One region of the Halomonas sp. DP5Y7-2 genome, then DNA from elsewhere that is predicted to be linked to it. Evidence: riboswitches for the same ligand, from Rfam matches in the RefSeq annotation. Region 1 holds a riboswitch; each other region holds the start of a gene.
What was found. A riboswitch is a leader RNA that binds a small molecule or an ion and turns the genes downstream of it on or off. The one in region 1 is predicted to bind thiamine pyrophosphate.
Positions count from the first base shown of each region.

Region 2: linked by a shared signal. The riboswitch ahead of KUW18_RS00030 (3-oxoacyl-ACP reductase) and the one ahead of thiC (phosphomethylpyrimidine synthase ThiC) in region 1 are both predicted to bind thiamine pyrophosphate.
Region 3: linked by a shared signal. The riboswitch ahead of KUW18_RS00020 (sodium:solute symporter family protein) and the one ahead of thiC (phosphomethylpyrimidine synthase ThiC) in region 1 are both predicted to bind thiamine pyrophosphate.

Region 1 covers NZ_JAHVHY010000001.1:112,020-133,149, forward strand. The annotation lists gene KUW18_RS00495 (hemerythrin domain-containing protein) at 123-665, opposite strand; gene KUW18_RS00500 (replication-associated recombination protein A) at 892-2,244, shown strand; gene KUW18_RS00505 (hypothetical protein) at 2,395-2,544, shown strand; gene KUW18_RS00510 (MFS transporter) at 2,690-4,207, opposite strand; gene KUW18_RS00515 (class I SAM-dependent methyltransferase) at 4,412-5,047, opposite strand; gene KUW18_RS00520 (VOC family protein) at 5,089-5,493, shown strand; gene KUW18_RS00525 (DUF4870 family protein) at 5,615-6,004, shown strand; gene KUW18_RS00530 (lysophospholipid acyltransferase family protein) at 6,007-6,948, shown strand; gene KUW18_RS00535 (hypothetical protein) at 6,945-7,301, shown strand; gene KUW18_RS00540 (glucan biosynthesis protein) at 7,802-9,418, shown strand; gene mdoH (glucans biosynthesis glucosyltransferase MdoH) at 9,415-11,337, shown strand; TPP riboswitch at 11,508-11,659, shown strand; gene tenA (thiaminase II) at 11,737-12,405, shown strand; TPP riboswitch at 12,487-12,621, shown strand; gene thiC (phosphomethylpyrimidine synthase ThiC) at 12,716-14,668, shown strand; gene KUW18_RS00560 (acetate/propionate family kinase) at 14,974-16,188, shown strand; gene pta (phosphate acetyltransferase) at 16,185-18,347, shown strand; gene KUW18_RS00570 (YeiH family protein) at 18,474-19,535, opposite strand; gene KUW18_RS00575 (GMC family oxidoreductase) at 19,719-21,130, opposite strand, start outside.
Region 2 covers NZ_JAHVHY010000001.1:5,384-11,100, forward strand. The annotation lists gene KUW18_RS00025 (LLM class flavin-dependent oxidoreductase) at 1-1,229, opposite strand, end outside; gene KUW18_RS00030 (3-oxoacyl-ACP reductase) at 1,229-2,032, opposite strand; TPP riboswitch at 2,080-2,177, opposite strand; gene KUW18_RS00035 (BCCT family transporter) at 2,710-4,377, shown strand; gene hutH (histidine ammonia-lyase) at 4,370-5,717, shown strand, end outside.
Region 3 covers NZ_JAHVHY010000001.1:333-5,142, forward strand. The annotation lists gene KUW18_RS00010 (diguanylate cyclase) at 285-1,964, opposite strand; gene KUW18_RS00015 (hypothetical protein) at 2,119-2,967, shown strand; TPP riboswitch at 3,040-3,203, shown strand; gene KUW18_RS00020 (sodium:solute symporter family protein) at 3,282-4,727, shown strand.

The sequences.
Region 1 (21,130 bases):
GGCGCCATTCTACCCGAGAGGATGCAGCGGAGTCAGCAGCCGCGCGAGTCAAGCGCCACCGCCGTTACCGCCATTTACCCTGGAGTGACGTGTCAGATGGAAGGTTGCGGGCGCACCGACTGTCAGGCCGGCATGGGTTCTTCCCTGAGCTCTGCGTAGAGTTCAGGGTAGGCCCCCTGCAGCCTCTCGAGCTCAGAGGTGGCGTGTTCCGGCAAGGCATGCGCCAGCCGTTCGAGGTCCTCGTCAGAGAAGTGCTCGCTGATCAGCGGAAACAGCTCTTCTCGCTCCTGGCGCAGGTAGGTCCGGTGGCTGTCGAGGTAGTCGCGCAGGTCGCTGGAGAACTGGTCCATGGGAACAGCGACGTCCATCAGAATCATGTCGATGTCGCGAGACAGGCGGGAGAGCCTTGCCTTGAGCTTGCGGTAGTCTCCGGAGAGGCGCTCGGCGATGTCTTCGCTGGCGGGCGCCACCTCCCTGAGGCGATCGGTGCAGATCTGTTCCAGCGGCAGCGTGAAGCCTGCCATGTAGTCGAGAATGTAATCGACCACCTCCCTGACAAGCTGGAAATTGGGCCGCTCTCCCTGAGCGAGGGTCTTTTGCTTGAGTTGCAGGACGTGCAGTATGCGCGCCATGTTGGCGTGATCCCGTCGCAGTTGCTTTAGCATGGGCATGACGGAAACCTCCTGTGGTCAGCGTGAGCTGAAGGCACCCTAGCTTAGACTGGCCTTCTCGGATCAGGTTCCGGATCGATCACACACCGGAATGTATCACCCTAGACGCATAATCACGTTTCTGCCCGACGAATTCCACCACATAAGTAATGAACGATTTCTTACAATCCGCCTAAGCATTAACCTCTGGCGCATTTTTCCATTTGAGCAGGAGTCGGCGATGGACATGTTTCAACAGGCCCACCAGGAAGACGCAGCGCCGCTGGCCTGGCGCATGCGCCCGAGAACCCTCGACGACTACCTGGGACAGCCATCGCTGGTGGGCCCGGGCAAGCCTCTGCGACGCATGGTGGAAGCCGGACAAATTCGCTCGATGATCCTGTGGGGCCCCCCGGGAGTCGGCAAGACCACCCTGGCAGACATCCTGGCCCACGCCTCCCAGTCACGCCTGGAACACCTGTCTGCGGTGATGGCTGGGGTCAAGGACATTCGCGAGGTCGTCGAGCGGGCCCGGGCGGCCCAGGGACAAGGCCAGACCACGGTGCTGTTTCTGGATGAGATTCACCGCCTCAACAAGAGCCAGCAGGATGCCTTGCTGCCCCACGTGGAGTCAGGCCTGCTGACGCTGATTGGCGCCACCACGGAGAATCCGTCCTTCGAGGTCAATTCGGCGCTGCTGTCCAGAGCGCGAGTCCATGTGCTCAAGGCCCTGGATGACGACGCCCTGATCCAGGTGATGCGCCGAGCGCTGAGCGATACACAGCGAGGCCTTGGCCAGCGCAATATCCAGGTCGACGATGAGGTACTGGCCACCCTGGCCAGGGCCGCCGCGGGCGACGCACGCCGCGCCCTAGGCCTGCTCGAGACCGCCTGCGATTTCACCGTTCCCTTCAGCGCGCCCCAGGGCCCGGGAGAACGGCTTGAGGCCGGGGTGCTCGACGACGTTATCGGCCACACGGCGAGCGCCTTCGACAAGCAGGGAGATGCCTACTATGACCTGTTGTCGGCCATCCACAAGTCCGTGCGATCTTCCCGTCCAGATGCTGCCCTGCTGTACATGGCGAGGTTCATTCAGGGCGGTGGTGACCCTCTTGATGTGGTGCGCAGACTGGCCGCGATTGCCTCGGAGGACGTCGGCAATGCCGATCCGCGCTGCCTGCCCCTGGTGATGTCGGCGTGGGACGCCTATCTGCGCCTGGGAGACTACGAGGGACAGCGCGCTATCGCCCATGCCGCGATCCACCTGGCGGTGGCGCCCAAGAGCAACGCCATCGACCAGGCCTGGAAAAAGGCGCAGGCATTCGTCGCGTCACAACCACGCCTGGAGGTGCCCACCTACCTGCGTAACGCACCGACCAAACTGATGGCGTCCCTCGGCCATGGCGACGGCTACCGCTATGCCCACAATGAACCCAACGGATACCCAGCGGGTAGCCAGCACGACTGCTGGCCGGAGGAGCTACCCGTTCAGGCGTTCTATCAGCCGTCTGACTACGGCCAGGAAGAGCGCTTCAAGCGCATCATGGATTGGCGTGCACAGCTGGACAGGACAGCCGACGGGAACAGCGACTGATCACCCATCACCCGCCGCAGGGGCGCTGTGGCGGGCCCTGTCCGCCCTGTTAGCGTTGCAGCACAGGGCGCAACGTCAAGGATAGGTCCCTCGCGACGACTACCTCCCATGCCAGGGCCCACGATGGGCCTTGTCCCCGGAGGAACGCCCATGACTACCACCCCTGTTCAGCAAGCTCGCAAGATTCTGGTCCGCAACGCCCGCCACCCCAACCACCACGACCTGCTGCTCGCCTATGCGCGCCAGCAGGCCACGCCGGCAGTGCGGCGCGCCCTGTTCAAGCTGCTGTTCGAGCAATGACCACCCCCGCGCCGTCTCTCCCCCCGGCGTGTTTCACCCCCGCCGTGTTTCACCCCCGCCGTCTTTCACCCCCGCGGTCTTTCAGATAGCTGAGTGGGAAACGAAGGGCGGCGGATGACACCCACGCTAGCGCAGGCGCCGAACGTCAGGTGCCGCTGGCCTTGCCGCAGGCAGAGTCTGACGCCGTTGGATGGCCGGTGGACGGATCGCTGGACGTTGCTTCCGGCCCCGTCGTGTCCTTGACCGCTTCGGACTCGTGCTCATCGACGGCCTCGGTGGCCTCGTGATGATGCAGCACCCCATCGTGGAAGCCGGCGTCGTCAAAGTAGGCCACGTACTGTCCCTCTTCGACCGGGGGCCCGACGATAGGCTCGGCTACATCCACGTCAGGCACCACGTCTGACAAGTCTTCCATGTGCTCGTGCTCCTTGGCGCCTTGCACCCACTCGTCGGTGACCACCAGCTCCGCGCCCACCGAGGACAGCGGGGTGGCCGCAGAGAACGGCACCACAGGCACCGGAGCAGGACGCACCAGACGACGCCAGGCGAAGAACAGCACCAGGGCAGCTCCCAAGGCACCAAAGGACATGAACAGCGCCGTGTCGCCAAGCGCAGCCATGACCGGACTGATCAGAGGCGGACTCACCGACGAGCCCAGCGCGCTGATCAGCAGCAGTCCCTGGCTCATCGGCACCAGGGCACCGGCCGGGGCGCGGTCAGCTGAGTGACCGACGGACACCGGATACAGCGAGAACACCCCACCCCCGAGCAGGAACAGCAGCGCCGCAAGCCCCCAGGAAGGCAACGGCACCAACAGCACCGTCAGTGAGATCGCCAGACAGAAGATCCCGATAAGAATCAGCACGGTCTGCCGGTCATGACGATCAGACCAGCGTCCGACCGGGTACTGAAGCAACATGGCGCCCAGCACCGTGACCGCCATCAGCTGGCCAACATCCGCGACGCCAAAACCGTTGCGCTGAAGGTATAGCGGCAGCAGCGAATAGACGGCAGCGGCCAGCATGCCAGAGCCAAACGCCCCCACGACCCCTGTCGGCGTCAACACCATCAGCCGGAACGGCGATAGGGGTTCGATCTTGTCCAGAAGCGGGGTCACGCGGGGAATCATCGCCATCGGCAGCACCGACAGTGAAGCCAGCGCCCCCACCACCATGAACGGTGCGGTGTCCCCCAGGTTCTGGGTCACGCCAAGCAACAGCTGCCCGAGCACGCCAGAGCCGTAAAGCGCGATCATGTAGAGCGCCAGCAGGCGACCGCGAACCTGGGAGTCACCGGACGCCAGCAGCCAGCTTTCGATGACCAGGAAGACCCCCACCGTGGCCCAGCCACCGATCAGACGTAAGCCGAACCAGGCCACCGGGTCCAGCATCAAGCCTTGCAGCAGCACGGTCACGGCGACCAACGAGGCAAAGCTGCCGTAAGCGCGGATATGGCCAATGGCCAGCAGCAGGCGATCGTTGAACAGCGCCCCCAGCCCAAGGCCAATGAAATAGGCGGCAGATACCCAGCCGACCACGACCGGGGATTCCCCGGCAGCATCGAGCCGCAGGGTAATCAGCGACGACAGAAAACCATTGCCGATACCAAGGATGAACAGCCCTAGAACAGGGGGCAGAGCCATGGCCAGAAGCTGAGGAGACATGACAGGTCTGGGCTCCAGCGATGCGGACGACGCGGACGACGACGGCGGGTGAGTGATGGCATATCGAGTCCGTCCGTCGCGGTGCGTTATTGACGACTCTTGGGCGGCGAATATACCCCCGTTTGTCCGTCTGTCAACGGCTTTCGAGCCGCTTTTGCAGAGCTCCTGCAACGCCTTGTTGACAAAGCACAAATTACAGCCACGTCAGCGCGCTGGCCGCTGCAGCAACGCGACATCCGAGCCCACCAGTTCCAGCGTGACGCCCAGCCGCTTGGCCAACCAGCGAAAGCTCGCGTCACTGAAGAACACCACATGGGTAGGGTCGCGGATATAGTGCCAGCCGGCAAAGTCATCCGGTGTGCGCTTGGTCATCAACCCCAGCCAGCCACCGGGACGCAGGCGTTGCACCAGACTGGCCAGTACCTCACCGGGGGCGTACAGATGTTCAGCCACCTCGGTGGCCGTGATGAAGTCGTACTCCGCCTCTGCCCACTGCGGGAAGGGGTGGTAGTAGGGATCGTGAATCCGCATCGAAAAGCCGGCCTCTTCGAACATTAGTGACAGCGTGGGGCCAGGGCCAGCGCCAAAATCCAGCCCACTTGCCCCGGCAGGCAATCGTTCGCTCAAGGGACCGAACAGCCGTCCCAGGAAACGCCGATAGCCGGGATCGTCGGGGCGGTTGTCGTGCTGGTCGTAGATCGCTTTTTCCGCGGCTGGCGCCAGACGCTGAGCCGACGGCACGGCAATCAGGTCACAGCGCGGACAGCGGAAGTAGTCGCGCTGTCCGTCCCAATGAAAATGCTGGGTCGTCGGGTTTGTGCATAGCGGACAGCTCGGCATCGTCGTATTCTCTGAGGCTTGATTCACTTGTGGAGAAAGGCATGCTGTCAGGTCTTGATCACCTGGTCATCACCGTGACCGATATTTCCCGCGCCGTTGACTTCTACACGCGCGTGCTTGGACTCGATGTCCGCTACCGAGACCGTGAACGTGTCGACCTGATGCTGGGCGAGCTGGCCTTGCGTCTGCACTGGACCGCGACCGACGTCCACCCGCGCGCCGCCACACCGACGCCCGGCAGCCTCGATATCTGTTTCAAGAGCCAGCTGCCCCTTGCTGACGTCCAGCAACACCTGGAGGCACTGTCGGTCGATATCGAGCTCGGTCCGGTGACTCGTCAGGGCGCCACCGGCAAGATCGAGTCGCTCTACCTGAGAGACCCCGACGGCAACCTGCTGGAGATCTGCCGCCCACTGCGAGAACCCCAGGAGCACGGTGAGGTCTAGAGCGGGATGAGGCCGAGGAACGAGTAAGATCCAGCGACGAATCTCCCCCGTTCATCATGGCATTGCGGCACAGGCTGGGTATCATAGCGAAGCCGTTTTACATGCACAGAAAGGAACACGGATGAGCCAGCGCGACCTCGAGCCCCAGTCTCCCCACGTCACGCCCCCCGAGCCGGAGGGCTTTGGCGCCGACACCACCATCGCCATGGTCGGCTACGCCTTGCTGCTGGCCAACCTGGTCACCGGCTTCACCGCCGTGATCGGCGTGGTCATCGCCTATGTGTACAAGGGCAAGGGCCCCGCCTGGCTGGACCAGCATTATCGCTACCAGATCCGCACCTTCTGGATCGGACTGGTCTATGCGGTCGTCGCCTCCCTGCTGACCTTCGTCCTGATCGGGCTGCCGTTGCTGCTGGCGCTGGCGGTATGGTTGATCGTCCGCTGTGTGAAGGGTTTCAAGGCCCTGCAGGAAAAGCGTGCCCCGGACAACCTGGAAAGCTGGCTGATCTGATCATGCAACTCCCCTGGCAACAACGTCTGCAGGCCTTTGCCGTCGCTCGCCTGTGGACCCTCCTGTCGCACTGCTCACCCGCCTCACTGTGGCGGCTGAGCCGCGTTCTCGTCAGCCTGGCGTACCCCTTGCTCAAGCGCGAACGCGCGGTCACTCGGCTGAATCTGGAGGTTGTCTACCCCGACGCCAGCCCGCAGCAGCGGGAGTCGCTGGCTCGCGACAGCCTCACGCACTCGACCGCCACCATGCTCGAGCTCGGCTTCTCCTGGCAAGGCGACCCGCAGCGCGTGGCTGACAGCATCGTCGAGGTGCATGGCCGGGCCTTGCTGGATGACGCCCGCGCCGAAGGCAAGGGGGTCATCATCCTGGCGCCTCACTTTGGCAACTGGGAAGTGCTCAACTTCTGGCTGTCCAGCCACTTTCCCTTCACCGCTATGTACGAGCCGCCCAAGCTGGCACCCTTGGATCCCATCATCCGTGCGGGGCGTGAGCGCTGCGGCGCCAGCCTTGTGCCGACCAATCCAAGAGGGGTCGCCGCCCTGCTCAAGGCGCTGAAGCGCTGCGAGGCCGTCGGCATCCTGCCAGACCAGGAGCCCAGCTGGGGCAGCGGTGTCTTTGCTCCCTTCTTCGGACGCCCGGCCTATACCGCCACCCTGCTGCCAAAGCTGGTGGGACGCACCGAAGCACGGGTGGTGACAGGCGTCGCCCTGCGCCTACCCGGGCGAGGGTTTGCCCTGCACTTCCTGGCCGCCGACGAGCGAGTCTACGATGCCGACGAGACGACCTCCTGTACCGGTGTCAATGCCAGCATCGAAGAGGTCATCGCGCTCGAACCCGCCCAGTACCAATGGGAGTACAAGCGCTTCACCAAGACCCTGGAAGAGCAGCGCGGCGATCCCGACTTCCGCCGCCACCGGCTTTACAGTTCGAGGAACATGAAGTGACGCGTCCTCAGGACTCGATCTCCCGCGACACCCATGTAGGGCACGCCTTGTACGTGATGTACCTGGCGGGCCTGGTCACCGGGTTCCTGACCCTGCTGATCGCGCTGATCGTGGCCTACGTGTATCGCAAGGACGCCCCGCCGTGGCTTCGGGCCCACTATCACTACCTGATTCGAACCTTCTGGATCGGCCTGGTGTATGCGGCCGCCGCGGCGGTGCTGACGGTTCTGGTCATCGGCCTGGCCTTGCCACCACTGCTGGTCAGTGCCTGGTTCGTGATTCGCTGCATCATCGGCTGGCGCGCGCTACACCGGCGGCTGCCGCCGCCTCGGGTAGACAGCTGGCTGTGGTAGCCATCTGCCGCAGCCGAGCCGACACTCGCCAACGCGGGCGCCCCTGCTGCCTCGCACCTTACCCGCCGGATCAGTCCCTTCCCCTACACCTTCTCTCCTGCCGTTGCCCCTGCGGCATGTATCCGTAGGGATACATTTCTTCGCAATTTTGTCGCCAGAAGACGACACGGAACCTCACTTTCCACCTCCTCTCAAAGGCAGGTAGAACCCATCTATTGCATCTTTACCATCAGACAATAGGCTAGAGTGTGAAGAGCATGGATAGCCGTTTCAGCACAAATATGGGCAAAGTGAGACACGCGACCTGCTGGCTGACCGTCTCTCGACCATCGCCGCAACGGCAGTCGCGGCGATGGTCACGTATCACGGCGATCCGCGGCTGACCGTGATGGCTCCGCGATAGCCGTGACAGGTCCCGACGGCCACTGCCCAACGTCCCACTGGTTCCGCCTGACAGAGCACTGGCAGTTCGGTGCCATCAGGCCGCAAGGAGAGCGAACGTGAACACCCGAGTCATCTGCGGACGGTCGACACCGCCCACTGCCTACCCAGCCGATTCAGCCCGCGTCAGTGGACGCGGCTGCCTCCACTGGAAGGCCGCTGCATCATGGGCACTGGCCGGCATGTTGGTCAGCGCACCCGCGCTGGCGGTGGATGCCGACAGCCTTTTCGAACAGGTGACCGATCAGGCGAGAACCCTGGCCGAAGCGCCCTACGAAGCGCCAGAAAGTACACTGCCTGACGCCGTGGCCGAGATGGGCTACGACCGCTACCGGCAGATTCGCTACCGCGATGAACAGGCGCTTTGGCGCGATCACGGCAACTTTAAGGTGGAGCTGTTCCATCCCGGCTTTCTCTATGACCAGCCGGTCGATATCCATCTCCTCGAAGATGGCGAAGTGCGCACCCTGCCCTTCGAGCAGCAGCGCTTTCGCTACGACGACGATGCTGCTGAGCTGGCCGAACTGGATCTCAGCGACCAGGGCTATGCCGGCTTCCGTCTGCATTACCCGCTCAACCGAGCGGATGTCGACGACGAGTTTGCCGTCTTCCTTGGCGCTTCCTACTTCCGCCTGGTGGGCAGAAACCAGGGCTACGGGCTCTCCGCAAGAGGCTTGGCGATCGATACAGCCATGCCCCAGGGCGAAGAGTTCCCCTCCTTCCGCGAGTTCTGGCTGGTCCAGCCTGAGGCTGACGCCAACCGTATGACGGTTCTGGCGCTGCTGGACAGCCCGTCGCTGGCCGGGGCCTACCGCTTCGAGATTGCGCCAGGCAAGAACACTGTCGTCGACACCGAAGCGCGACTGTTCGCCCGCAACGATGTCGAAAAGCTCGGGGTCGCCCCTCTGACCAGTATGTTCCTGCATGGCGAAATGGATCGGCAGGAAGAAGATGACTATCGCATCCGCGTGCATGACTCCAGCGGGCTACTGATGGCCACCAGTTCTGGCGAGTGGACCTGGCGCGTGCTCGATAATCCCGCAGACCTGCAGATCTCTGGCTTGCAGGATACCTCTCCCAGGGGCTTCGGCCTGGTCCAGCGTCCGCGCCACTTCGATGCCTATCTGGACATGGAAGCCCGCTACGAGCGCCGCCCAAGTCAGTGGGTACAGCCCGCTGGCGACTGGGGAGAAGGCCACGTGGAATTGATCGAAATTCCGACCGACAGCGAGGCCCACGACAATATCACGGCCTACTGGGTCCCCTCCTCGCCCCTCAAGGCGGGAGAGTCACGCACCTATCGGTATCAGACCTGGACCTTCGCTGACACCCCCATGGAGGAACCCCTGGCGCGGGTCGTCAGGTCACGCCAGGGCTGGGGTGGCATTCCCGGTCAGAGCAATCCCCCCGACGAACAGCTCAGGCAGTTCATCATCGACTTCCGCGGCGGCGAGCTCGAGGGTCTCGATGCGAGCCAGCCGGTCAGCGTGCACCTGACCACGTCCAGTGGCGAAACGACGGAAGCCAAGGTGACAGCACTGCCCGATGGAGACACCTGGCGGGCCAGCTTCAAGCTGCTGCCTGATGGCGATACGCCGGCAGACCTGCGCCTGACCTTGATGCTGCGCGACCAGCGCCTGAGCGAAACCTGGAACAGCATCTGGAGTCCCCGATGAACGAGCATACCCCGGAAGTCCCCTGGCCCCGATGGCGCAGAACGCTGGTCGGCATGGCCATTGCCGCCACCACCGCGCTGGGTGTCTGGACCATGTTCAAGATCCTGTATGTCGAGGGCATCACTCCCCTGGAAATGGCCATCCTGGGACTGTTTGCGATTACCTTCGGTTGGATCACCATGGCCTTCTGGAGCGCCGTGATCGGGTTTGTGCTTCACCTCACTGGGCGTGACCCCTTGAGCCTCAAGCGGCGTGGCGCCGGGGCGATGAGGCCCGCCGGCTCTCGCTCTCGCACCGCCTTGGTCATGCCGATCCACAACGAGGACGTGGCCCGGGTAGCGGCTGGGCTCGAGACGACCTGCATGGACCTTGGCGAGCTGCCGGAGGGCATCGACGTCGAGGCCTTCGTGCTCAGCGATAGCACCGACGACGCCGTCGTGGCGGAAGAAAAGGCCGCCATGGCAGCGCTGCAGCAGCGACTCGAGGGCCACTGCCGGCTGCACTATCGCCACCGGGACAGCAACGCAGGGCGCAAGGCAGGCAACTTGAGCGACTTCTGCACCCGCTGGGGCAGCCACTACGACTATATGCTGGTGGTCGACGCCGACAGCCTGATGAGCGGGACCACGGTGGTCGAGCTCATCGACGAGATGATGGCCAATCCTCGGCTGGGGCTACTGCAGACGGTGCCCATTCCCGTGCGCCAGCAAAGTCTGTTCGGGCGCTGCAATCAATTCGCTGCCGCGCTCTACTCGCCCATGCTGGCGGCAGGGCTGAGCTTCTGGCACGCCACCGCAGCCAACTATTTTGGCCACAATGCCATCATTCGGGTGGACGCGTTCACCGACGCCTGTGGCCTTCCCGAGCTCCCCGGCAAGCCGCCCCTGGGTGGCGATATCCTCAGTCATGACTTTGTCGAGGCAGCGCTGTTGCGCCGGGCCGGCTGGCAGGTGCGCATGCGCACCGACCTGGGCGGCAGCTATGAGGAAATGCCCAGCCACATTCTCGACTATGCCAAGCGTGATCGACGTTGGGTACAGGGCAACCTGCAGCATCTGCGCCTGCTGAATGGCCATGGCCTGCATGTGCTGAGCCGTCTGCACTTCTTCTTCGGCGCGCTGGCCTACCTGTCGTCGCTGGTGTGGCTGGCGATCCTGGTCATCAGTACCATCGATGCGCTGATCAGGGCGCTCGTTCCCACGAACTTCTTCACCGCCAGCTCGCAGTTGTTCCCTGACTGGCCCATCGCTCCGCCCAACCTGATCATTCCCTTGTTGATCGGCACCTTGGGCATGCTGCTGATGCCCAAGGTGCTGGGACTGATACTTGGTCTCATGCGGGATCCAGAGGGCTACGGGGGACGCCCAAAACTGGTCTTGAGCATGCTGGTGGAGACCCTGTTCGCCATGCTGATCGCACCGCTGATGATGGTCTTCCACAGCCGTTTCGTGATCCAGGTGCTGACCGGTCGTACCGTTGCCTGGGACCCGCTATCCCGAGAGGGGCGGGCACTGCCCTGGCGGGAAGCCTTCCGCCATACCTGGCTGTGGTCGCTGATTGGTGCGGTGTGGGCTCTTGTCACCTGGGCCTACACTCCGAGCTTCTTTCTCTGGCTGACGCCCGTCTGGCTCGGCCTGGTGCTGGCGGCTCCGCTGGTGCGCTGGAGCTCCAGCCTGACCATCGGCCGCCGCCTGGCCCGCGCCGGGCTTCTGCTGGTACCCAGTGAGACACGCCCCCCCAGGGTCGTCGCCGATCTACACATCGAGAGTCAGCTACCCTCGTCGGGCGCGCCAACCGCTCCCCCCAGCGAGCGTCCCCGAGACATGCCTGTGCAGTCCTTCCGGCGCCCCCATCAATCGGCTGAGGTGCACAGCGACCCTGGCCACCCGATCGACACCCCCACGCCAGATCGTCGCTGATCCATCATCAGCCATCATCAGCGTCGTTGCAGGACGCCGCGGCCATGCCCCTCATGGCCGCGGCGTCATCATTAGATAGTCTCTCTCGACAACCTCCCTTGACGCCCCCTTCCGATGCTATCCGAAAGTGGTGTCTGGCAAAGCCGCAAGGGCGTGCTAGACTGCGGTCGACTCGCTTGACGGGGTGCCGGTCAATCCGGCTGAGATGGTGCAGGGCCAGCGTGGTGTAGCAGCCCGACAGCACCGATCCCGTGGAACCTGATCCGGGTGCGGTGTGGACTCACACCTTGAACCGGCGTAGGGAATCAGGCGGTGGCACGCCTTCCCTGCGGGGGCCTGCCCTTCCTCCCCGCCGTCCTTCTCTGCCCCGCCCACCGGATCCACTATGCCGGAGCTATCATGGGCTACTGCTTCAACGATCTGATCGCTGCCTGCCGCGACGACTGGCGGCGCTATACCGAGCACGACTTCGTTCGTGCACTTGGGCGCGGCGACCTGAATGACGCCAGCTTTCGCCACTATCTGAAGCAGGACTACCTGTTTCTCCTGCAGTTTTCACGCGCCTACGCCCTTGCTGCCTACAAGAGCCAGGACCTGGAGAGCTTGCAGGGGGCCTTCAAGGGGATGCAGACGATCCTCGAGGTCGAACTGGGCCTGCATCTTGCCTACTGCCGAGAATGGGGCATTGACGACAGCGAGCTCAGCCGTCTACCGGAGGCACGTGCCACCCTGGCCTATACCCGCTACGTCCTCGACACCGGCAGTCGTGGTGATCTGCTGGACCTGCACGTCGCCCTGGCGCCCTGCATGGTCGGCTACGCCGACATCGGCCGCTGGCTGGCGGATCATCCCGAGACGCTGCGTGGTGGCGACAATCCCTACGATGCTTGGATCACCATGTACTCAAGCCCTGACTTTCAGGCCTCGGCCGTGCGCGAAAGGCACTGGCTCGACGACCAGCTCAGCCAGGTATCGAGCGCTCGTTTCGACCGGCTGGCGCGCATCTTTAGCGACGCGACCCGTCTCGAGACCGACTTCTGGCAGATGGGACTGGAGCTGAGCGACTGACCTTGACGACGCCTTTAGGCGATCGAACTGGGCGATCGACCTGGGTGATCGCGCTCGACAACACAGACAAGCTGACAACAGCAACGCTTGACGGGGTGCCGCAGCCAGCGGCTGAGATCATGCAGCGCATGAGACCCGTTGAACCTGATCTGGGGATACCCCCGATGTTACGGCATCGAGGCGAGGACCAGCGTAGGGATCAAGCGCTCACGGCCACGGCCTCGACGCCCCCCCTTCTCCCTCGCGACGTGCCATTACCACCATCAGGGCGACGCCACTTGCCCTGCACCGCCGTGAGAGGAAACCACCTATGTCACTCGACCATCCCTCGTCTCATCCGAGATCCCGCCATGACGCTCACTTCCTGGCCGAGACGGCCAGGGTCGACCAGGCCGCCGTCACTCCCCTGCCAGGCTCTCGCAAGGTCTATGTAGAGGGCTCCCGCCCCGACCTGCGGGTGCCATTTCGCGAAATCACCCTGTCGCCGACGCGCACTTCAGGCGCCGACGAAGCCAATCCACCGCTACTGGTGTACGACACCTCAGGCCCCTATACCGACCCGGCGGTACAGGTCGATCTGCGCAAGGGACTGGCCGAGTTGCGCAGGCCCTGGATTGAGGAGCGCAACGACACCGAGTGGCTCGACGGTCCCACCTCCGAGTACGGCCGCCGGCGTGCCAATGACCCACTGCTGGCACCGCTGCGCTTCGAGCTGACGCGCACACCACGTCGCGCCACCAGGACCGCCGATGGCCGCCCGGGCAACGTCACCCAATTGCATTACGCGCGGCGCGGCATCATCACACCGGAAATGGAGTTCATTGCACTTCGCGAGAATCAACGTCGACAGGCCCTTCAGGACCCTTATCGTGGCAGTGACGAGGTCGAAGCGATACTTGGCCACCAGCACCCCGGCCAGTCGTTCGGAGCCCGTTTGCCGGATGAGATCACCCCCGAGTTCGTGCGCCAGGAAGTGGCCGCCGGGCGTGCCATCATCCCGGCCAACATCAATCATCCCGAAGCCGAGCCGATGATCATCGGGCGTAACTTTCTGGTGAAAATCAACGGCAATCTAGGCAACTCTGCGGTGACGTCCTCCATCGAAGAGGAAGTGGACAAGATGACCTGGGGGATTCGCTGGGGGGCGGATACGATCATGGACCTGTCCACTGGACAGAACATCCATGAAACCCGTGAGTGGATCATCCGCAACTCACCGGTGCCGATCGGTACCGTGCCACTCTATCAGGCGCTGGAAAAGGTCAAGGGCGTGGCCGAGGACCTGACCTGGGAGGTCTTTCGCGACACCTTGATCGAGCAGGCGGAACAGGGGGTGGACTATTTCACCATCCACGCCGGTGTGCTTCTTCGCTATGTGCCGCTGACCGCAGGCCGAGTCACCGGCATCGTCTCGCGGGGAGGCTCGATCATGGCCAAGTGGTGCCTCTATCACCACCAGGAAAGCTTCCTCTACACCCACTTCGAGGAGATCTGCGAGATCTGCAAGCAGTATGACGTGGCCTTCTCGCTGGGCGATGGGCTGCGCCCGGGATCCGTGGCAGATGCCAATGACGAAGCTCAGATGGCCGAACTCAAGACCCTGGGCGAGCTGACCCACATTGCCTGGAAGCACGACGTGCAGGTGATGATAGAAGGGCCCGGCCACGTGCCCATGCACCTGATCAAGGAGAACATGGACAAGCAGCTCGAGTACTGCGACGAGGCGCCCTTCTATACCCTGGGCCCGCTGGTCACCGACATCGCTCCCGGCTATGACCACATCACCTCAGGCATCGGCGCGGCGATGATCGGCTGGTACGGCTGCGCCATGCTCTGCTACGTCACCCCCAAGGAGCACCTGGGCCTGCCCGACAAGGACGACGTCAAGACCGGGATCATCACGTACAAGATCGCCGCCCATGCGGCGGATCTGGCCAAGGGGCACCCCGGCGCTCAGCGCCGGGACAATGCGCTGTCCAAGGCACGCTTCGAGTTCCGCTGGGAGGACCAGTTCAACCTGGGCCTGGACCCGGACACGGCCCGCGCCTACCACGACGAGACGCTGCCCAAGGACGCGGCCAAGGTGGCCCACTTCTGCTCCATGTGCGGACCCAAGTTCTGCTCCATGAAGATCAGCCAGGAAGTCCGCGATTATGCCCGCGACAACGGCCTGGGCGGCGACAGCGAGGCGGTCATGGCGGGCATGGAGGCGCAGGCACAAGCCTTCCGCCAGCAAGGCGGTGCCCTGTACAAGGAAGTCTGACGCAAGCCCATCACGGCCACCTCCCCGCCCGCGGCCCCGCGGGCGGGGAGGTGGCTGCCGCAAAGCGAATGCTGCGGCGGAGATTCAGGGCCGCCGGCAGCCTTCACGCTGCACCGCACAAATTGCTACCAAAGTCTAACCTCTTTGCCCTGTCACTTGATGGTCGTCACAAGCTGTGCTGTTCCACCAGCAACTGGCCCTCCCTACCTCCCCAGGACAATTATGAGGCAGCGGCCGCGGTGCTAGATTCGCCGCCATCCCCCCCGTTTACACGCCTTAACAAGGCGTCTTTCTCTGGAGATGGCATGAAAGCCCCGATACTGGTGATCAACTGCGGCTCCTCCTCGATCAAGTTTGCGCTGGTCGATCAGACCCCTGGCGCACCTCGGATATCAGGCATTGCTGAGCGCCTGGGCAGCCACGATGCCTGCCTGAAGCTGGAAGACGAGCACGGCAACCGGCGTGACATTTCGCTACCTCGAGCCACCCACGCCCTGGCGCTCAAGACCATCCTCGACCACCTGGGTGATCAACGTCCCGTCGGCATCGGGCACCGGGTGGTCCACGGCGGCGAGCGCTTCACCTGCGCCACGCTGCTGGACGACACGGTAGTCCGCACCATTCGCCAGACCGTCAGCCTGGCACCCTTGCATAACCCGGCCAACCTGGATGGCATCACCGCCACCCGACGTCTGTTCGAGCACCTGCCCCAGGTGGCGGTATTCGATACCGCCTTCCACCAGACCCTGCCGGCCCACGCCTACCGCTATGCGATTCCCGAAGACCTGTATCAGCGCCATGGCATCCGGCGCTACGGCTTCCACGGCTCCAGTCACGCCTACGTCAGCGAGCGCCTGGCCGAGGTCAGCGAGCGGGGACACGGAGGTTGGCTGATCGCCCATCTCGGCAATGGCTGCTCCGCAACCGCAGTCTGGGAAGGCGAAAGCCAGGACACCAGCATGGGCATGACGCCCCTGGAGGGGCTGGTGATGGGCACACGCAGCGGCGACGTCGACCCGGGCCTGCACCTCCATCTGGCCCGCCAGCTAGGGATGTCGCTGGAATCGATTGACCTGCTGCTCAACCAGAAGAGCGGCCTTCTCGGCGTATCAGGGATGACCAACGATATGCGCGAGCTGGAGCAGGCCGCAGGCGAAGGACACCCCGGCGCGACCCTGGCCATCGAAGTGTTCTGCTATCGCCTGGCCAAGACCCTGGCCGGTCTTGCCTGCGCGCTTCCTCGGGTCGACGGCATCGCCTTCACTGGCGGCATCGGAGAAAACTCGTCGCTGATTCGGGCCCGCACGCTGGGCCACCTCAAGGCGCTGGGCGTGCATCTTGATAGCGCAGCCAACAGCGCTCTTGCGCGCGGCAGCGAAGGTGCCATCCATGACGCCAGCGAGTCCGGTTCGCCGGAAATCCGCGTCATTCCCACCGATGAAGAAGGCTATATCGCCAGCCAGACCCGAGCACTGATCACCCGTCTGGCACTGGCCGACAGGTCCGAGGAAGCCGTATGAGCCCGCAACCCCGTACCCTGCTGTTGATCCCGGTGGATGAGGGGGTCGCCCTGACCTCTGCGGCGCTGGGAATGCTGCGCGCGCTGGATACCCTGGGCCTGGAGGCAGGCTTCCTGCAGCCATTCAGCCAGGCAGAGGGCATCGATGACGATAGCAATAGCGCCGAAAGGGCTCGCTCGCTGGTCGCCAGCACCCTGGGCATCGGCTCGCCTCGTCCAGTGCCCCGGGAAGACGTGGAGCACTACCTGGGCAGAAATGACAGCGACGGTCTGCTTGAGCTTGCCGTCGAACGCCACTCACGGGTCGCCAAACCGGCGACCGGCAAGCGGCCGGCCTTTATCGTCGTGGAAGGCATTCGCCCCCTGCGCAAGAACGCCTACGCCCTGGATCTCAATGTACGTCTTGCCAGCGCCCTGGACGCCCAGGTGATTCTGGTCGCCGATGGCCAGACGAGCGACCTTAAGGAGCTGGCCAAGAGTCTGGCCTTCCATCGCCAGAGCATCGACGCGGTAGGTTCCAGGCGCACCCTCGGCACCATTCTGATGCGCCTGCCCGGTGACGGCGATGACTCGGCCAGCGATCAGACCCTGGCCTCCGTCAGTGATCGTGAAGCCAGCGTCCACCGCCAGTACTGGCAGGACCAGCTGTCCACGGCATCCGAGCAGAGCCTGCCGGTAGTGGCCGCGGTACCCTATCGCGCCGCGCTGACCGCGCCGCGGACCCTGGATGTGGCCCGCGCCCTCGGCGCCAGGATCCTGCATCACGGTGATGCTGATAGACGTCGCGTCGCCCATACCACCCTGGGCGCCCGCAGCGCCGAGCATCTGCTGTATGCATTGCGCCCGGGCGAGCTCATCGTGTCGCCTGGTGATCGCGACGACACCCTGCTGGCTGCTGCCCTCGCCACCATGAACGGGGTGCCCCTGGCGGGCCTCCTGCTCACCCACGGCGAAACCCCCAGCAAGCAGCTGATCGACGTTTGCCAGCCAGCGCTATCCTCCGGCCTGCCTGTCCTCTCCGTCGATACCGACAGCTTCACCACGGTGGCCAAACTGACCGACATCCCTGGTGGGATTCCGGTGGATGACCAGGAGCGGGCGGAGGCCATCAGCGCCTTTGTGGCGGATCACCTCGATCGAGAATGGCTGCTGGCATTGATGGACGACGAGACCCAGCGCCGACTGTCTCCCGCGGCCTTTCGCCATCAATTGGTCAGCATGGCGCAGCAAAAGCGCCAGCGCATCGTGTTGCCCGAGGGGGAGGAGCCACGCACCCTGGAAGCAGCCATCCTGTGCCAACGCCGCGGCATCGCCAACTGCGTCTTGCTGGGTAAGCGCCAGGCCATTGCGGAAGTGGCCAAGGCCCGCGGCCTTGAATTGCCCGATGATCTGCAGATTCTCGACCCCGACAGCGAACGTTGCCGCTTCATCGCCCCCATGGTGGAACGGCGCAAGGGCAAGCTGACCCCCTTGACCGCCGAGGCCCAGCTTCACGACAGCGTGGTTCTGGGCACCATGATGTTGGCGGAAGGAGAGGTCGACGGCCTGGTATCAGGGGCGATACACACCACCGCCAACACCGTTCGACCGGCCTTTCAGCTGATCAAGACCGCCCCCGGTTATGCTCAAGTGTCGTCGGTTTTCTTTATGCTGCTGCCCGATCAGGTGGTGGTCTACGGCGACTGCGCGGTCAATCCTGACCCGGACGCCGACGCGCTGGCCGAGATTGCCTTGCAGAGTGCGGCCAGCGCCGAGGCCTTCGGCATCGAGCCCAGGGTCGCCATGATCAGCTATTCCACCGGCGAGTCAGGCACCGGTGCTGACGTTGACAAGGTCCGAGAAGCCACCCGCATCGCCCGCCAGAAAGCCCCGCACCTGCCCATCGATGGTCCTCTGCAATATGACGCTGCGGCGATCGCCAGCGTGGCCCGGCAAAAGGCACCGGATTCGCCGGTGGCAGGGCGCGCTACGGTGTTTGTCTTCCCTGACCTCAATACCGGCAACACCACCTACAAGGCGGTCCAGCGCAGTGCCCGGGTGGTCAGCATCGGCCCCATGCTGCAGGGCCTCAACAAGCCGGTAAACGATCTGTCACGGGGCGCCCTGGTCGAAGACATCGTCTACACGATTGCGCTGACGGCGATACAGGCTGGGCAATAGCGGCCCGCCGACGTTTCCCGTCACGCCAATGCCGCCACTGGCGTCCTGATCGCCGCATCTCGGCGCTGATACCACCTAGCCCCGGCGTTGCCGGGGCTAGGTGGTCTGCCACGCCTGCCTCCCCGGTCACCACTCGGCGATACCGGTATACAGGCACACCAGCACCAGGCCAAGCAGGAACAGCGTCTCGGCAATCATCAGAATGACCGGTTTCCACCCCACCACGGCGAGCTTCTGAAACGACGTCTTGATCCCCAGCGCGGCAATCGCCGTCACCAGGCACCAGCGCGACAGGTCCGTCATACCCTCCACCATCACCGGGGGTATCACGCCGAGACTATTGATCAGTACCAGCACCACAAACGCAATCAGGAAGCTCGGGAACATGGGGACCTTGGCGCCATCCGCACCGCCTTCCGCCATCCGGGCACGCCGAAACAGCAGCATGAAGACCATCACCGCCGGCACCAGCATAGCGACCCGCAGCAGCTTGACGAAGGTCGAGATATCGCCCGTTTCGTCCGAGATCATATAGCCGGCACCGACGACCTGGGCCACATCATGTATCGTGCCGCCCAGAAAAATACCCGCCTGGGTGTCGCTCAGCTCCAGCGCTCCCACCAGCAGCGGATACAGCACCATGGCCGCCGTGGATAGCGTGGTCACGCCAACCACCGTCAGGATGGTATTGCGCTCGGCCACCTCGTTACGAGGCATCGCCGCCGACAGCGCCAGGGCTGCCGATGCACCGCAGATGGCGACCGATCCCCCGGTCAGCAGGCCCAGGTCATTGCGCAGGCCAAGCAGCCGCGCCAGCACCCCACCCGCGACGATGGTCAGGATGACCCCGGCCACTACCGTTACCACCGGACCGATGCCAAGCTCGGCCACCTGTTCCAGCGTGATCCGCACGCCCAGCAAGGCCACGCCCAGGCGCAGGATGGTGCGAGCCGCGAACTCGACGCCCAGCAGACAGGGGCCCTGCTCGCTGAGAAAGTGCAGCGTCATGCCGAACAGCAGCGCGTACAGCAGGGTTGGACCACCATAGTGATCAGCGATGAAGGTCGTCGCGAGGGCGATGGTGATACAGATCAGTACGCCGGGCATACGCGCCCTGGCGGGCTCCAGATGCCGCCTCCACCCACTGTCTGGGGCGTCGCTCGGGGCGTGGGTCGTTGGCTGGGACATGACGTGTCCTCTGTTGTCGTTGATATCGCCACGTCGTGGCAGCGTCTTCATGGTGTGAGCAATACGGGGACCGCTGCGGCCGGCACTGCATGCAGCACATGCTGTCCCAGGCGCTGCGGTGGAGTTAGGACCAGCGCCGGGCCTTGCATGAGTCCAGCTAGGCGCCCTGGCGTCGCGCCGTACTCAGGCGACCTGTGTCCTTGCCTGGCGGTCGGCCTTGATCATGTCCGCCGCGCGTTCGGCGATCATGATGGTCGGTGCATTGGTGTTCCCCGACACGATGATGGGCATGATCGAAGCGTCGACGACCCTGATCCCCTGGAGCCCATGCACCTTCAAGCGATCATCCACCACCGCCAGTGGGTCGTTGCCCATCTTGCAGGTGCCCGCCGGGTGGTAGATGGTCTGGCTATAGCGGCGAGCGGCGTCCAGCAACTGCTCATCGCTTTGATAGGCACGTCCGGGCACGTACTCGTCAGTAATCACATCGGCGAGGGGAGCCTGCTCGGCGATACGCCGGGCGACCTTGATGGCGTCTACTGCCACTCGGCAGTCCTCATCGGTGCTCAGGTAGTTAGGCTGGATGGAGGGATAGACCGCCGGGTCCGGACTGGTGATACGGATGCGTCCGCGACTCGTCGGCCTGAGTTGGCACACCGATGAGGTGAAGGCCGAGAACGGATGCACCCCTTCCGCCGGCTTGTCGGCGGACAGCGGCTGCATATGGAACTGGATATCAGGGCGGTCCAGCCCTTCCCGCGACTGGGTGAAAATGCACACCTGACTGGCGGCCAGGGTCAGCGGCCCGGTGCGGGTCAGCGCATACTGGGTGCCCACCGCCAGCTTCTTGAGCGGATGGCGCACCTCATCATTGAGGGTTCGGCAACGCGTCTTGAACACCAGGCGAATCTGCAGGTGGTCCTGCAGGTTCTCCCCCACACCAGGCAACTCGTGAAGGCAGTCGACGCCGACATCGGCCAGGTGCTGTGGGTCACCGATACCCGAGCACTGCAGGATCTGCGGCGAGCCTATGGCACCCGACGACAGCAGCACCTCAAGAGTGGCGCTGGCCCGACGAAGCACATTACCCTGGCGGTACTCAACGCCGACCACCCGCTTTCCTTCCAACAGCAGGCGCTGGCAATGGGCCCGTTTGACCAGGGTCAGGTTGGGGCGCTTCAACGCGGGGCGCAGGAATGCCTTGGCCGTGGAGCAGCGAAAGCCCTTGTACGATGTCTGCTGGAAGTAGCCGACTCCTTCCTGGGTCTCGCCATTGACGTCTTGATTCTCGGGGATACCCGCCGCCTTGGCGGCCTCGATAAAGCGCTCGGCGATCTCGCGACGCAGTCGCAGGTCTGACACCTTGAGCGGCCCATCGGTGCCATGAAAGGCATTGGCCCCGCGCTCCTGGCACTCGGACTTCTTGAAATAGGGCAGCACCGAGGCGTAATCCCACCCCTGGTTGCCCATGGCCGCCCAGTCGTCATAGTCCTGACGCTGCCCTCTTATATAGAGAAGACCGTTCAACGAGCTCGATCCCCCCAGGACCTTGCCCCTGGGCCACTGCAGCCGCCGACCATCGATGCCGTCATCCG
Region 2 (5,717 bases), 110 kb from region 1:
CGGAAGAGCCCACGTCGCTGCAATTCCGGCACGACCTGCTCGATAAAGTCCTCGATGCCGTGAGGCAGTGAGGGTGGCATCAGGTTAAAGCCGTCGGCCCCACCCTGCTCAACCCAGCGCTGCATCTCATCGGCAATCCCCTCCGGCGTGCCCACCATCGTGCAGTGCCCACCTCCGGCGGCAAGCCGTCCCATTAGCTGTCTCAGGGTTGGCCGTTCACTCTCGATAATGCGCAGGATGGTGGCATAGCGTCCTTTCGGACCCGTGAAAGCCTCCAGCGGCGGCAGCGCGGGCACGGGCGCATCCAGCTCCCAGTGACTGACGTCCTGGCCGATAAACTGGCTCAACTGTCGCCGCGAGGCCTCTACCGGCAGCAGCTCGTCGAGTTCACGCTGCTTGCGTCGGGCCTCTTCCTCGGTAGACCCGACGTAGGTCACAAGCCCCGGCATGATCGCCACCCTTGGACGGCCTGCGGCTTTCACCCTCGCCTTGAGGTCAGCGCAGTAAGCCTGGGCCGATGGCAGGTCGTAGGCCACCGCGTAAATGGCTTCGGCATAGCGTGCCGCCAGGTCACGCCCCTGTGCTGATGCCCCGGCCTGAAATAGCACGGGATGGCCCTGTGGCGAGCGCGGCACCGTCAAGGGGCCATCGACCAGAAAATGCTCGCCGCGGTGATGAATCGGTTGCACTTGAGCAGCATCCGCATAATCGCCGTGGCGATCTCGCAGCAGCGCGCCATCGCTCCAGGAGTCCCACAGCGCCAGCACGGTATTGGCAAACTCTTCCGCTCTAGCGTAGCGCTGCGCGTGGCCCGGCATGCCTTCCAGACCATGATTGCGCGCCTCGCTATCGAACATTGACGTCACCAGATTCCACCCAAGCCGACCGCCCGAGATATGGTCCAGCGACGCCAGCATGCGAGCCGCATGAAAGGGAGTATGGAAGGTGCTGGAGACGGTCGAGATCAGGCCAATATGCTGTGTGGCACGCGCCATCGCGGCAAGCATTGTCAGCGGCTCCAAGGTCCACAGCGGGCCATCTGCAACATTGCCCGCGGCATGGCCATCGGCAAAGAAAACGGCATCCAAGCGACCTCGTTCGGCAAGCCTGGCCAGCTCCTCGTAGTAGGCGATATCCGCCAATCGCTCGACGCTGGAATCAGGATGTCGCCAGGCCGCCTTGTGATGACCGCAGCCCAGGATGAAGAGATTCAAGTGCATGGAGGTCATCAGCCTTTCACCAGTCCGCCATCGACAATCAAATTCTGCCCGGTAATTGCCCTGGCCCACGGGGAAGCCAACAGTAGTACCGCGTCTGCAAACTCTTGCGGGGTGGTCACCCGCCGCAGCGGTGTGCTGGCGGCGATCAGGTCAAACACCGCATCGGGTGTGGCGCTGGAAGCGTCCGTGGTGCGCAGCAAACCGCCGGAGACCATGTTGACGCTGATATTGTCAGGGCCGAGATCGTGGGCCAGCGTGCGCGTCAGCGACAGCAGCGCCGCCTTCGCCGCGGTGTAGTCGTGGTAGGGCACCACCGGGTTCTGGAACAGGTTGGTACCGATATTGATGACACGCCCGACACCCGCCTCGCGCATGCCGGGAAGCGCTGCCTGCACTGTATTGAGCGCACCACGCACCACCCCCTGAAGCTGATGGTCCAGATGCTCCCAGCTCAACGAGTCAGGTCCAGGCCGTGCGTCCCCATTGAATGCAAAGTCCGGCAGCGCATTGTTGATCACGGTAGTCACAGGTCCACCGAAGCGCTCACTGGCCCTCGCCAACATGGCCTCCACGCCATCCCGATCGCACACATCCGCAGCGACGGCCAAGGCGTGTTCCGGGTAATCAGCGACCAGCGCCCGGGCGCCTTCTACGCTGCGGCGGTAGTTGACCACCACGCGAGCGCCTTCTCGCAGGAAGGCGCGTGCCAAGTGAGCGCCCAGACCACGTCCTGCGCCGGTAATCAGCACAATTTGAGCGGAGATATCAGGCGCAATGGGGTCGACAACAGGAGAGGTATCGGGAGGGGTCATGCGATGAGTCCTTGGTCGAGGCGGGGAACGCACGTCGAGCCAGGGACAGACGACTGCGCTGACATCCCTTCGCCGGTATGAACTGGATCAGGTTCGACGGGTATTTCTCAGCCCTGGCTCAGCCAGGACACCCCGTGTCATGCGATCTCGACCTTAGCCCATCACCTTGCCCGGAACAAGACAGCGGGTATCAAGCAGATGAAAGGGCCTACCCTGATTTGCCATCCTGGCACACACCGCGACAACCCTATCGCGCCCCGGCCCGTTCACCAAGCAAATGTATACACATTTAAGCGACATCTTTCGACCTTCATGGCTTCGGGCTTTCCTTGCCCTCCAGCGTGTTACTCTGCCTTCTTCTCACCCTCTGTCCTGACACTCCCCCTACCTTGCTACCACCCCCTACTTTGGTACTACCCATTATCGGATCGAAGCTTAGAAGGACATCCAACGCATTGTTTATCAAAGATAAATTAATAGAAGAGCGATCTGTCTTTCAGGGAGCTGACGTGATCGCCAGCTCACTCGGCTCTAGCCTTTTCGATTTTTATTGTATATACATTATGACGGATTGACGGACCGCATCAGCGGTTCGTCAAGGAAGCGCTGAGCACCTCCGCTCAGGCATCGGTGCAGCGTTTCCCTAAGCCTGCCACACGCAGCTGTGAGATCGGCCGATGACAACACCCGACAATGCTGATCCACTGCGCCACCTGGTAACGCCATCACCCGTGGAGAACAAGAATATGTCCGCCTCCAGCAGAAGGCCGCTAAGAAAAGCCGTCTTCATACCCACCTTTTCCATCATCATGGTGGCCGTGGCCACTGGCCTCATCAACAACGACATGCTGGTCGATGTTGCCAAAGGGGTCTTCTACATCTCCCTGTCTGACTTTGGCTGGCTGTATCAGCTGATTGCCGTAACGGCCCTGGTGGTGTCGGGCTTCATCTTCTTCTCCCGGGCCGGTGATATTCGGCTGGGTGGCAAGGATGCAACGCCTACCTTTTCCTTCGCTGCCACCTTCGCCATGGCGCTGACGGGAGGGATTGCCACGGGAGTCGTCACTTACTCCGTCAATGAACCGATCATCTATCTAGGCAACATCTACGGCGAAATCAGTCACCAGAGCTTCGCTCCCGGCAGTGGCGAGGCCGCCATCTTTGCCCTGGCAAGAAGCTTCCACAACTGGTCATTCATTCCCTACGCGCTTTATTCCATCGTGGGGCTGATGATCGGCTACATGCACTTTAACCGCAGAGAACGCTTCTCGATCTCCTCAACCGTCAGCCCCGTACTGGGCAGGCACGGCAGCAAGATCTGGGTAAGGTCCCTGATCGATATCATTTCCGTTCTGGCCATCGCGCTCGGCCTGGCCTCTTCTCTTGGCGCAGGTCTGGCATTGATCAGCTCAGGCATCGAGGCACAGTACGGCATCGAATCCAACGCCATGACCTGGCTGGTGCTGACGATTGCGATCTCGGCGATCTTCATCACCTCCGCTGTCTCGGGATTGAAACGCGGCATCCGCGTGCTGTCATCGATCAACGCCTATATCTTCTATGCCTTCGTCGCGATTCTGATCATTGTCGGGCCCCTCAACTATATTCTGAGCCTCTCGGTGACAAGCCTCGGCTACTGGGCAGACAACTTCTTTCTTTGGGCTTTCGATACCAAGGAGTCTGGTGGCGAAGCGCTGGTCACCTGGTGGACGATGTATGACTGGTCGATCTGGATCGCCTACGCCCCCCTCATGGGACTGTTTCTGGCCCGTATCTCCTACGGCAGAACGCTCAGGGAGTTCCTCATCATCAACTGGATTCTGCCCTCGGTCTTCGGCCTGGTCTGGTTTGCCATCTGGGGTGGGTCCGCCCTCAAATGGCAGATGGATGGAACGCTGGATCTGGTCAGCATCATCAATGACAGCGGCGCGGTATCCGGACTCTGGGGCTTCCTCCAGCACCTGCCCATGGCCAGCCTGCTGGTACCACTGGCGATTTTCACCCTGGTCATTTCATTTGCAACGGCGGCAGACTCCATGTCATCGACCATCGCCACCATCTGCACCAGCAACATGTCCGCAGAAGAGGAGTCGCCCAAGCAGCAGAAGATCCTGTGGGGTCTGTCGATTGCGGCTATCGCCTATGTGATGGTGGCCTTCGGCGGAGGCGCCCAAGGCGTCGATGGCATCAAGTATCTTGCCGCAGCGGGAGGCTTTACCGTGGTCTTCCTGTTCGTGCTGATATTGATCAGCGCCGTGCGAACCTTCATGACTCGCTCCCCCCAGGGTGCTGCCAAGCAGCCGGCCGAGGTCTCTCAGCCGGTGACAGGAGGCGTGAATGAGTAACCCGGTCGTAGTCTCAGACGTAGCCCCCGGCTGGCTGGATGTCATCGCCGTCGCCCGCCAAGGACGCGAGCTGACGCTGGATGAGGGTCGCTGGACACGCATCGAGCGGGCCCGCCAGGTGGTCGAGCAGATGGCGGATGCCAGCACTCACTACTATGGCATCAACACCGGCCTGGGAGCGCTGTGTGACGTGGTGCTGGATCGCCAGCAGCTAAGTGACCTGTCGCGCAATACCCTGATGAGCCATGCCTGCGGAGTCGGAGCCCCCCTGCGGGTCGAACAGGTCCGTGCCATCATGTGCTGCGCGGTCATCAACTGGAGCCATGGGCATTCGGGCATCAGCCCGGGCATCGTCCAAGGACTGCTGGCATTTCTTAATATGGGCATCACCCCGGTGGTGCCAGGCCGGGGGTCTGTGGGCTACCTCACACACATGGCCCATATTGGTCTGGCCTTGCTGGGCGTCGGTGAGGTCGACCATGCCGGTGAACGACGCCCCGCCGGCGACGTGTTCGCTCAGCATGCGCTGACGCCCGTCGTGCTGGGTCCCAAGGATGGGCTCAGTCTGGTCAATGGCACCGCCGCGATGACAGGGCTTGCCTGTATCGCCCTGGACGATGCCCATGTGCTGGCCGACTGGGCCGACGCCATCGGCGCTGCCAGTTTCGAGGCGCTGTCAGGCCAGCAGGCTGCCTTCGCGCCTGAGGTGCTGGCGCTGAAGGGTCAGCCTGGCGTGGTGCGCAGTGGCGCCAACTTGCGGCGACTGCTGGCCGACAGCCAGCACCTGCAGCAGTGTCAGGGCCACCACCTGCAGGATGCGCTCAGCGTGCGGGCCATGCCCCAGGTCCATGGCAGCTGCCGGGAACAGCTTGAGCACGCGATACGCCTGGTCGACGGAGAGATCAGCGCAGCTACCGACAATCCTCTGGTGATCGGCGAAGGCCCACATGCCAGAATCGTGTCACAGGCTAACCCTCATGGGGCGCCGGTCGCCCTGGCCTGTGACAGCCTCGCCATGGCGGTGTGTGAGTGGGCATCTATCTCGGAGCGTCGAAGCTATCGCCTGGTCACTCCCCAGGCCAGCGAACTTCCCGCCTTTCTCACCCGCGACAGCGGAGTGAAGTCCGGACTGATGATTGCCCAGTACACGGCAGCGTCGCTGGCGGCAGAGGTCAAGCGGCTGGCTCTGCCCGCATCGGTCGATAACTATCTCACCTCTGGCCTGCAGGAAGATCACCTCAGTTTCGGCGACAGCGCCGCACTCAAGCTCGACCAGGCGCTGGAAGGCGCTCTTCGCGTGCTCAGTATCGAGCTGTTACTGGCCGTGCAGGCATTGGACT
Region 3 (4,810 bases), 120 kb from region 1:
GATCTCGAGGCAGCTTGGCAATAGCCTGGATCAAAAAAACTCATCAGCGCATGACGGCTCTGTTATGTCCTCGCCATAACGTTCGCGGAAACCCACCTTTAGTCGCCGTCATTGCCACATCCATACACCGTCGCAAGGCATCGGCACGCAAAAGGCCCTGGCATCGCCAAGGCCTTCACGCCACTACACCTGGCAAGAGACCTGGCAAGACACCTTGCAGGGAACGAGCACTAGCGCGCCGAAAGCGAAGACCATCAAAAGACCAGCAAAAGACCAGCCTCTGTTTAGGCCATGTGACGCTTACCACATACCCGGTTGCGTCCGGCGTGTTTTGCGGCGTACAGCTCTTGATCCACGCGCTCAAATAGCGACGTAAACGTCTCCCCCTTGGTGTAAGCACCGACGCCCATGCTGATGGTGATGTTCAACTGCTGACCGTCTGCAAGTTCGATCTGGCTCTGGCTGATGGCCTGACATACACGCTGCGCCGCGCTCATGGCCTCCTCCAATGCGGCATGACGCATGACGATAACGAACTCCTCGCCTCCGGTACGGGCCACCAGGTCACCATCACGCAGACACTGCTCAACGGCCTGACCGAGCCACACCAAGACCTGGTCTCCTACCACATGCCCATAGTGGTCATTCACTTGCTTGAAGAAGTCGATGTCCAGCACAGCCAGGGCAAAGCCCGTCCCCCGTGAAGTGCTCTCCTCTATAAGTTCGTCGACATAGCGATCGAGCTGCGCCCGATTGGGCAATCCCGTGAGCGGGTCACGCAATGCCTGATCTTCCAGCTCGTCGCGCTCCCTCTTGATTCGCGCTACGTCCAGTTCGTTGGTAATCACTCGCTCTACTGCACCGGTCAGCAGACGCACCAGCTCAATATCAACCTCTGAAAAGGGCTGGCGACGAGGTCTAGCGCTGGAAAAATTAAGCGTTCCCCAGACGGAGCCCTCTATCCAAATGGGCGCACCAATATAGGTTTCCAACTGAAACGCCTGGTAACAGGGGTGCCCGCTAACACGCTCATCACACCTGGCATGATGGGTAGCAAAGACGTCACACGCATCAAGGGTAAGACGGCAATACGTATCTCCCAGAGGAAAGGTATCCCCAGGACCTACCGGCGCCCCATCACTGGCCGCCCAGCGCACGCTGTACTGCTCACCCACCACCTCGCTGACCAACGCGATGTCCAGGCCCAGGTAAACAAGCGCATCTCGCAGCAGCATATCGACGATCTCGGACGTCTCGATATCCGTGCGGTTAACGCCGGTGTGCACATCCCGTAGCAGCTGGATCATCGATCGGTATTCAGAGACGTCCTGAATGATGGCGTAGAAGCCCGCGACACCGTCATCCACGATATCCGGCAAGTAGTTCACCTTGAAAAATGCTCTCCTGCCGTCCTGCAATACCAGTGCATCCTCGTAGCTGACCTCTACCCCCGCCAGGGCACGCGCGAAGCGCGGCTGAATCTTCGCATAGGAGGAGGCGTCGAGAACCGATGCCACCGGCTGACCTGCCAATTCAGACGACGTAAGGCCAATGAAGTCCTGATATGCCTGATTGTTGAAGCGAAAGCACAGGTCTCGATCCACGTAGGCCACCATGACAGGAAGATGATCCGCTAGCCGAGCCACCACACCATGATCAGGTCGTTGCTGCATCGGCAGACGCAGCACCATGCTGCCATCAGGCAGCATCACGTAAGCCGAGCTACGGCTTTGCCCCCTTCCCTGCTCGTCCCACTGCCTGCCCGCACCCGCCATGGCTTCTGCAAGCCTGGCGGAGTGCCCCTGCAGCTCCGACAACGAACGTCCGACAACCTCATCGCGAGATCCTCCCAACACCGACGCACAATCGCCGGCCACGTCTAGCACCACCGCCGCTGGCGACACCCTGACGAGTACCGTCCCGGCAAGCGTCAATGCTTCTCGCACCCAGGCATACTGGTCCATGCTGGCTCTCCTGGTCGTTCCCCTGACGTGATAGGACGCACAAGCATCCTTCTGGCCTGCTCATGAATTTGGCTGTTTGTATGGTTGAATGCATCAGAATTTTCCACGCTGCGTGGACAGTACGTTCGCTCACGGTGCTCAAGAGGCGAATGCCATGTATTACCAAAACTTGATGGCGATCGAGCGAGCTCTCTCGCTCACGTACCAAGGACGTGCCGCCTGGCTGGAGACTCAACTGGGCAGCGCTTACGGTCTTGTGGATTACCGTATGCAGACCACTCAAGCGGAGCCGGTTGACGAGGACGGCAACGCCTACCGACTACCGCATCCGTTTAAGGACCTGCGCCAGCACGCCGACGTCCATCACTCCCCCCTGACGACAGTCCATGTCAGCCAGGGTCGCGACCACGTCGCGGAACTACTGCTGCCGGACAGCCCGACACAGACCCATCTGGAAGTCCTGCACGCGACGCTGCTCGGACAACCTGCGCTGGTTCGCCTTATCAACTTGAATGGCTCCCCCGCCCGACTGAGGCGCGTCGAGCAACATGAGCCACTGGTACAGCAATGCGATCAGCTGCTTGCGCTGCTGATCCAACCTGCGCTGCGCCTGGTAATGGCTGGGCCGATCAGGGACGTGCATCGCATTGGCCTGCATGCCCATCAGAGGGGATTTGAAGTCATCTGGTGCAGAGGCCAGCCAGGCACTGCGCTTGCCGAAGACACTGTCTCACCAGACACTCCCACGTCAGACCTGTCCTTTCCCATGTCAGACCTGTCCTTTCCCATGGAAGTCCAGCACGCTGAAGCCGCCCACTTTCTTGCCGGCGGCGGAGGGCATCGGCGCACCCTCGTGCTGAACGCTACCTCTGATACGTCGCTGGCAGAGGTGGCGAAGAGCTCGGGTTGCTTCGACTGCAACAACAACCCCCACCCCAGGCTCTCGGAGACGACCCACTGGCTGGATCGGGCCTGCCAAGCAATGTCACTCGAGGGGCGTTAGCGGCGCGATGCTTCCGCAACGAGCGCCCTACCTTTCTGCAATTGACAGCCCCACTAGCCGGCCCTAGTCTGGACCTCTTCCTAGGGGAGCCCTACTGGCCATACAGGTCGTGACAGCGCCGCGACAGCGCTGTATCGCACCAAGGCCATAGTACGGGGCTGAGATTCCGCATTGCGCGGTAACCCTTTGAACCTGATCCGGGTCATGCCGGCGAAGGGAAGGATGGTTGCCGCACTCCCTCTTTCTTCCTGCCCGCCGTCCGTCCCGATGTCCACTGGTCCCTGCGGACAACGATAAGAAAGAGGTTTCTCTCGATGATGCTCGACCCTCTCTGGACGGCGCTGTGGCTGCTGCTGTGCGCTGCCATCTTTGCCATTCCAGGCCTGCTCTACGCCCGACGCCGTCGGGGCGGCCTTGATGACTACATCTCCGCACGAAACAGCCAGAACACTCGTGCCACGGTGCTGACGTTGATTGCCACCACACTGGGCACCTGGATCCTGTTTGGACCGGCCCAGGCTGCCACCTGGGGCGGTATCGCGGCGGTCATTGGCTACGCGCTCGGCTCCATGGTGCCTCGCCTGGTGATGATTCCTCTTGGTCGACGCATGCGGGAGCTGATTCCCGAAGGCCACGGCCTGACCGAGTTCGTGATCCACCGCTACGGCCGCACGATGTATGCCTTCACCCTGGCGATTATGCTGTTCTACCTGTTTATCTCTCTGGCTGCAGGGCTGACCGCCATTGCCCACATGGTGACCCTGCTGGCCCCCATCCCCCTCTGGCTAACCGCCAGCGTGGTGATGATCGCCACCCTGCTCTACACCTTTTACGGCGGTCTGCGTACCACCATCTTCACTGACAAGGTGCAGATGCTGGTGATCCTGCCACTGCTGGCTCTCTTGCTCATGTTTGGCTGGCAGGCGGCGGGTGGCGTTGCTCCGACGCTCGAGGGGCTGCGCGAGCGCGCTCCGCAACTGCTGGATATCACCGATGCTGGCGGCCTGCGCGCAGGCCTGACCTTCTTTCTCGCGGTGATGCTGACGGGTCTGTTCTACCAAGGAACCTGGCAGAGGATCTATGCGGCCCGGGATACTCGCGTGCTCAGGCGTGGCTTCTGGATCGCGGGACTCTTCAACTTCCCGGTCATCGTGCTCATGGGTCTGTTCGGTCTGGCGTTCATCGGCCTAGGACTTGAGGGAGACGGCTCCGTCGCTCTGTTCAGCGTATTGTTGTCCGACGTGCCTCTGTGGTTTGCCTTGGCCCTGATTCCTCTTGGCCTTGCGCTGGTAATGAGTAGCGCCGACACAACGATCAATGCCACCTCCAGCATTATCGCCGTCGACATGCACAGGCTGCTGCCCCAGGCCAGTGAGGCGGCCTTGATGAGAATGGCGCGCTGGCTCATCGTCGTCGCTGCAGTACCAGTGACGTGGGTCGCTGCGCAGGGCTACAGCGTCCTCTACCTGTTCCTGCTGGCAGACCTGCTGTGCTCTGCCGCAGCCTTTCCGGTGTTTTTCGGCCTGTTCAACCGCCGCTATCACGGTCGCAATGCAGTGATCAGTACCGCAGCAGGTCTGCTGGCCGGACTGTGGATGTTCCCCTCGCCTAACGGTGGCACCGCGACATTACTGGAATCCTTCCTGCTGGCTGCCTTTGTTCCGGTGCTCGTATCTCTCGTCCTGATGAAGCTGATGCCATCCCGGGAGAGCTACGACTTTGACCGAATGAGCGGCCTGGTGAGACGCTTCCAGAACTAAGGAAACGCTGAATAAATGTTTCGAGCGATGACAGGTCGGTAGCTGCCGGAGCGGAAAGACCGGAGTTTACATGCGGTTAAATG